Regions from separate parts of the Nonomuraea sp. NPDC049028 genome, predicted to be linked through region 2. Evidence: riboswitches for the same ligand, from Rfam matches in the RefSeq annotation. Region 2 holds a riboswitch; the other holds the start of a gene.
What was found. A riboswitch is a leader RNA that binds a small molecule or an ion and turns the genes downstream of it on or off. The one in region 2 is predicted to bind ZMP and ZTP.
Positions count from the first base shown of each region.

Region 1: linked by a shared signal. The riboswitch ahead of glyA (serine hydroxymethyltransferase) and the one ahead of ACGFJ2_RS35645 (phosphoribosylaminoimidazolecarboxamide formyltransferase) in region 2 are both predicted to bind ZMP and ZTP.

Region 1 covers NZ_JBICTR010000001.1:259,421-262,811, reverse strand. The annotation lists gene ACGFJ2_RS01205 (hypothetical protein) at 1-554, shown strand, start outside; gene glyA (serine hydroxymethyltransferase) at 641-1,894, opposite strand; ZMP/ZTP riboswitch at 1,920-2,001, opposite strand; gene ACGFJ2_RS01195 (serine/threonine-protein kinase) at 2,047-3,391, opposite strand, start outside.
Region 2 covers NZ_JBICTR010000009.1:434,688-438,078, forward strand. The annotation lists gene ACGFJ2_RS35620 (serine hydrolase) at 1-36, shown strand, start outside; gene ACGFJ2_RS35625 (serine hydrolase domain-containing protein) at 36-770, shown strand; gene ACGFJ2_RS35630 (hypothetical protein) at 786-932, shown strand; gene ACGFJ2_RS35635 (hypothetical protein) at 998-1,153, shown strand; gene ACGFJ2_RS35640 (hypothetical protein) at 1,128-1,385, shown strand; ZMP/ZTP riboswitch at 1,390-1,474, shown strand; gene ACGFJ2_RS35645 (phosphoribosylaminoimidazolecarboxamide formyltransferase) at 1,509-2,666, shown strand; gene ACGFJ2_RS35650 (hypothetical protein) at 2,669-3,313, shown strand.

The sequences.
Region 1 (3,391 bases), on a different contig from region 2:
GCCATCCGTGGCGGCCCGACGGCACCCCTGTCCCCGCGCTGGCCCGCGCGCTCGACCGGGGCGTGCTGCTGGACGTGGGGCATGGCGCGGCCAGCTTCAGCTTCGACGTCGCCGAACGCGCGCTCGCCGCCGGTTACCCACCGCACTCGATCAGCACCGACATCCACGTACGCAACATCGGCGGCCCGGTGCACGACCTGGCCACCACGATCACCAAGCTGCTGGCCTGCGGCCTGCCGCTGGAGAACGCGATCACGGCGGTGACGGACGCACCCCGCCGCGTCCTGCGCATGGACTCGCCAGACTCGGAATGGCTGGCGAACGACGGCACGATAAGGCACGCCACGGTATTCCGGCTGGTCGGAGAGGCCACGGCGCCCCGGTCGACCGCAGAGACCACGGAGTTCCGGCTGACCGGGGAGACGGAGCGGGTCTATGTGGATTCTCGCGGAACCCACCGCGAGCCCACCCAGCGCATCCTCCCGGTGGCCACCATCCGGGAGGGACGCCTCCGGCCCACCGAACCGCGCCACCGGTCAACGACACGCACGTAACGGCGCCGAGCCCTGTGCGGGGCTCAGCGGCCGTTTTCCTGGAGACCTACAGCCACGTATGGCGGGCGGCTGTGCCGAAACGGAAATCAGGAGAGACCAGGCGCGGGGAACTGCGCGGTCAGCTCACTCACCTCGTGGTGCACCCGGCTGATGACGTGCTCGGCGTCGCCCTTGGCCAGGGCGGTGACGACCTCGTCCATCCACGCGCCGATCTGCCGCATCTCCTCCGGCCCCATCCCCCGGGAGGTGACAGAGGGGGTGCCGATGCGGATGCCGCTCGGGTCGAACGGCTTGCGGGTGTCGAAGGGGACCGTGTTGTAGTTGGTCTCCAGGCCCGCGCGGTCGAGCGCCTGGGCGGCCGGCTTGCCGCCGATGCCCTTGGGCGTGAGGTCGAGCAGGATGAGGTGGTTGTCGGTGCCGCCCGAGACCAGGTCGAAGCCGCGGCTCGACAGCTCCTCGGCCAGCGCCTTCGCGTTGGTCACCACCTGGTGCGCGTATGCCTTGAAGTCGTCGGTGGACGCCTCGTGCAGGGCCACGGCGATGGCGGCGGTGGTGTGGTTGTGCGGGCCACCCTGCAGACCGGGGAAGACGGCCTTGTTGAGCGCGGTCGCGTGCTCGTCGGTGGTGGCCATGAGCATGGCGCCGCGCGGGCCGCGCAGCGTCTTGTGCGTGGTCGTGGAGATCACGTCGGCGTGGCCCACCGGCGACGGGTGCGCGCCGCCCGCGACGAGGCCGGCGATGTGCGCGATGTCGGCGGCGAGTACGGCGCCCACCTCGCGGGCGATGGAGGCGAAGCCCTCGAAGTCGATCGTGCGCGGGATGGCCGTGCCGCCGCAGAAGATCAGCTTCGGCCGGTGCTCCAGCGCCAGCGCCCTGACCTCGTCGAGGTCGATGCGGCCGGTGTCCTGGCGCACGCCGTAGCGGACCGGGTTGAACCACTTGCCGGTGGCCGAGACCGACCAGCCGTGCGTGAGGTGACCGCCGAACGGCAGGCCCATGCCCATCACGGTGTCGCCCGGCTGCAGGAAGGCCATGTAGATGGCCAGGTTGGCGGGCGAGCCCGAGTAGGGCTGGACGTTGGCGTGGTTGACGCCGAACAGCGCCTTGGCCCGCTCGTTGGCCAGGGTCTCGACCTGGTCGATGACCTGCTGGCCCTCGTAGTAGCGCTTGCCGGGGTAACCCTCGGAGTATTTGTTGGTCAGGACGGTGCCCGTGGCCTCCAGAACGGCCTTGGACACGTAGTTCTCCGACGCGATGAGCTTGACGGTGTCGGCCTGGCGGCGCTCCTCCGCCTTGATGAGCTCGGCGATCTGCGGGTCTACGCTTGTGAGAGAACTCATGACTCTCCTGTCATCGTTGACAATGTGCGAAGACCCAGGCGCACGGCCTTCTGCCCTTCCGCTCCCTGGTGGTTCGCCCCACCTAACGCGCCAGTCGCGACGTTCTAGACGATAGCGGATCGGGCAGGGGGGACCGGGCACGGATCAGGTGATCAGGCAGATGAGAGGGCCACGTTCTTGATCGTTCCCAGCGGCCCGAGGTTGACGTCCACGTGCTCCGCGTCCTGGGGCACGCCCTCGAAGACCGCCCAGAGCTGAAGCTGCATACCGCCCCCGAACGAGGCCGTGGGGACGTCGGCGCACTGACAGGCGTTGTCCTTCCTCGCCGGGTACAACGGCTTGCCCACGCCAGGAGGAACGATGCTGACCTTCGACACGGTGTTGTCGAGGGTGCTCGCGCCGAATTTGTCGTACAGGGGTGCGTTGTTCTTGCCGACGTTCTTGACCGTCCACTGCAGGCGGGCCGTGGTGCCCTGCCGCACGAGGGAGTCGATCCGCACCTGGAAGGTGGTGTCCAGGGCGTCGAGCGTGCGGGTGACGGCGGGGGTGCCCGGCTCGGCGACGCGCTCCTGCCATGGGCGCAGTACGGCGAGCGTGGCGCCCACGCCGAGGACGGCCGCGAGCGCGGCGGCGGCGACCGGGCCCAGCCAACGGCGCCGCCCGGCAGCCCGCCTCCCGCCGAACGACCCTTCACCCGCCGCAGCGGGCGGGCCTCCCAGCGCTCCGGTGGACGGCCCGCCAACCGACCCCGGGGACGAACCTGCCACCACTCCAGCGGACGGACCTTCCGCCGGACCAGCGGACGGACCTGCCAACCGGCTGTCGGGCCGCGTGGCACCGGGCGTGGTGGCTGACGACGGGCTGGCTGAGAACGGGCTGGCCAACGATGGGGTGGCTGACGACGGAGTGGCTGACGACGGAGTGGCGAAAGGTGGGGCGGCGGAAGGTGGGGTGGGGGCGAGTGGGGTCCAGGTGTCTGAGACGAGTCTGGTGGCGGCGGCGACCGGCACCTCGGTGCGGCCGAGCAGCCGGTCCAGGAGTTGCTGCGCGGTCGGCCGCCGCACAGGGTCCTTGTCCAGCGCCCGCTCGACCAGCGGCCTGATCCGCTCGTCCAGCCCGTCGAGCACCGGCGCGTGGTTGATCACCCGGTAGACGACCTCGGCCACCCCGCCGGACCCGAACGGCGGCCGGCCGATGCCCGCGTACGCCACCAAGGCGGCCCACGAGAAGATGTCGCTCGCCGAGGTCACCTGCTCGCCCTTGGCCTGCTCGGGCGACATGTACGCGGGCGTCCCCATGCTCTGGGCGATCGTGACGGGCGCTCCCCCGGCGTCGGCGAGCTGGGCGATGCCGAAGTCGATGACCCGCGGCCCGACCGCGCTGAGCAGCACGTTGGACGGCTTCAGATCGCGGTGCACGACCCCGGCCTGGTGGATCGCGGCCAGCGCGGTGGCCACGCCGACGGCCAGCGCCTCCAGGTTCGACCCGGTCAGCGGC
Region 2 (3,391 bases):
AGCGAGGTCCTGCCCAAGGTGCGGAAAAGGCCCTAGTGGAGCGGGCCGACGAGATCACGGTCCGCAATCTGATCCAGCTCACCTCGGGCATCCCCGACTACATCGGCCCGGACCCCTCCGACCCCACGCGCGACTACCGCCCGACCGACCTGCTGGCGGCCTCACGCAAGAACGCCCGGCCCGTGGAAATCGGGACCTTCAACTACTCCAACACCAACTACATCCTACTCGGCATGATCATCGAGAAACTGTCCGGAAGGCCACTGGCGGCCGAACTCAACCGGAGGCTCTTCGCCCCGCTCGGCATGCGCGATACCTACCTGCCCACCAAGGCGGCCGAGGGCATCAAGGGCCCGCACGGGCACGGCTACGCCCCGGACGAGACGGGCACGATGCGCGATGCCGACAAGATCAACGCCACCACCATGCTCGGCGCCGGCGGCGTGATCTCCACCGCGCGCGAGATGAGTGTCTTCCAGCGCGCCTTCCGCCAGGGCAAGCTGCTGCCCGCGTCCCTGACTAAAGTGATCACCGATCCGCCGCCCGGCCAGCCGTCGCCACCTGCGGGCGGCGCGTGCTCCGGCAATCCCGAGTTCGCCGCCGGGGGTGGAGGCAGCGCCCCCGGCTTCACCGCCGCGACCCTCACCTCATCCGACGGCCGCCTGCAGTTCGCCGTGTCCCTCACCCTGGCCATGGACGATGCCGAGCGCGGCACCGTGCCGTCGCGCATCACCAATGCCCTCAAATCGCTGTTCTGCCCCGCGAAGTGATCACTCCAGCCGCACTTGCTGGACGACTCCGGCGTCCTGCCGCTGATCGACGCCGAACTCGGCCCGAGGCCCGGCCCGCCCGGATTGCCCATCACCGCGGTGCTGACCTGCCTGCTGCTGTCCATCAACCACACCGGCAAGGCCACTCTCGTCGAGGCCTGACGGATCGCCGCGTTCTGTCTGACCGCCGCCGCACGCGGCTCGGCCTGCCCAAAGATATCCATCAGGTGCTCGCCTCCTCCCGCCGCTTCTACCCGGCTTTTGACCGGCTGACCACCGTGCTGGATCCGGCCCGCCACGATCGGCGCGCCCGCCTGCCCCATCATCAGGCCGACACACTGGCCACCGCCTGGGAGGATGACGACCCCAGCACGCTCGCATAAGCGGGAACTGCTGCAAGACATCGTCACCGCGCTGGTGCTCACCCCGGTGCGCTGGGCCAAAGGCCGGGGCTACCTCCGCCACTTCCGCGGCGATATCGGCATCGACACCACCGCCACCCCGGTCGAGTTGTCCGCTATCGCCATGCACGCGAGTGTGGCCGAGCGGATGGCCGACTGTGGCGCGGCCGTGTTTGCTCTAGTGGCTCAAATTGGTCCGAACGTGTGTGATTAGGATTGTGTATGGCCGCGACTGGCGAAGGTGGACAACCACCGGGGAGCGGCCGCATTCTCGCGTGAGCGTCGACCGCCTGGGCGCCTGCGTCAGTGATGTTCAACTGACACAGGAGGTCGTGACGTGGACCTGCGCTACGGAATGAATCCGCAGCAGCGATCGGCTATTGCCACACCGGTGGGTCCTGGCCGTTGGCCGGTCAGGGTGCTGCATAGCAGCCCGTCCTACATCAACATGCTCGACGCGCTCAACAGTTGGCAATTGGTGAGCGAGGCGAGTAACGCGCTGGACAGACCGGCAGCGGCGTCCTTCAAGCACGTATCGCCCGCCGGAGCGGCAGTTGCCGGGCCCGTGGACGAGGTCACCGCCGAACTCAACGGCGTCGACCGCGCCGCTGTCGGAGCGCTCACGAGCGCCTACCTGCGAGCCCGCGACGCTGATCCCAAATCCTCCTACGGCGACTTCATCGCGGTCTCGCAGCCTGTCGATGCCGAACTCGCCGAGTTGCTGACCCGGCTGGTCTGCGACGGCGTCATCGCTCCCGGGTACGCTCCGGGCACCGTGGCGGCGCTCAGCCAGAAGAGGGGTGGCCGGTTCCTGGTCATGGAAGCGGACCCGGCCTACGTCCCGCCGCGGCAGGAGGCGCGGGAGGTATTCGGATTGCGGCTGACCCAGGAGCGCGATGAGGTTGTGCTCTCGACCGCGCTTCTGGACGACGTCGTGTGCGGGACGCTACCGGCCAACGCGGCCGAGGATCTGCTGTTGGGCTTGATTGTTCTGCGCTACACCCAGTCCAACTCCGTGTGTTATCTGCGTGGCGGCGCCACGTTGGGTATCGGTGCCGGTCAGCAATCGCGTGTGGATTGCACCCGCTTGGCCGGCGCGAAGGTCGATACCTGGTGGCTGCGGCGCCATCCGATGGTGCGCGCGCTCGCGTTCCGGTCGGACGTCCGGCTTCAGGATCGGATCAACTGGCAGATCCGCTTCATCGAGGGTGACCTAACCGCAGAGGAGAAGCTGCGCCTGTCGGGAGCGCTCTCCTCGCCGATGCCTGAGCTGACGAACGAGCAGCGCACATCGTGGCTCGCGGCCCTGGGCGAGGTGGCGTTCGTCTCCGACGGCGCCCTGCCCTTCCGCGACAACGTCGACCACGCCTCCCGCCACGGCGTCCGCTATATCGCCGAGCCGGGTGGTTCGATCCGGTCCGCGGAGGTGCAGGACGCCTGCCGGGAGCACCAGATCGCGCTCGCCCGTACCGGCCTTCGACTGTTCCACCATTGACGATGCATGGCCTGAAGCTCCTGGACGGCCCGCCACACCCCGACCGGCGGCCTGCCCGCCTTGTCGGTGCGCGGGCTGCGCTCCTCGTGGATCGTCGAGCTGCTGAGCGCGAGGATCGACTTGGGCGTGGTGGCCGCCGCGGCCGGGATGAGCGTCTCCGCGCTGGCCCGCTACCAACAGTTCGTCCCGGCTTTGGAGGCCGAAGCCTGGCGGCTGGCCGCCTCTGCCTGTCCCCGACTACCCGTGAGCATCTGGGACTGGACGCCGACCGGCCACCTGCCGACGATCCGCACGCCTGCCTGGCCGACAACTGGCGTTTCTACCGCGCCTTCGACCGGCTCACCAGCCTTCTCGATCCGGCCCGGCACGACCACCGCACCCGCCTGCCCCAGCACGAGGCCGACCTGCTCGCCACCGCCTGGCAAGACCACGATCCCGACCACACCCGCAAGCGGAACTTGCTGCAAGACATCGTCACCGCGCTTGTGCTCACCCCGGCCCGCTGGGGCAAAGGCCGCGGCTACCTGGCAGGATTCCGCGGCAACGTCGGCATCGACACCACGGCCGCCCCGGTCTTCGCCCGCCCACCCCGAACTCGCCGCTCCACCGGCGAACTGTTCGCCTCCACCGAGATCACCGCGGGCTAGCACCACTCGGCCGGCAGCGACCCACCCGAATACGGCTACGTCCGATCCGACCAGAACGGTTCCAGCGACAATCGCGGC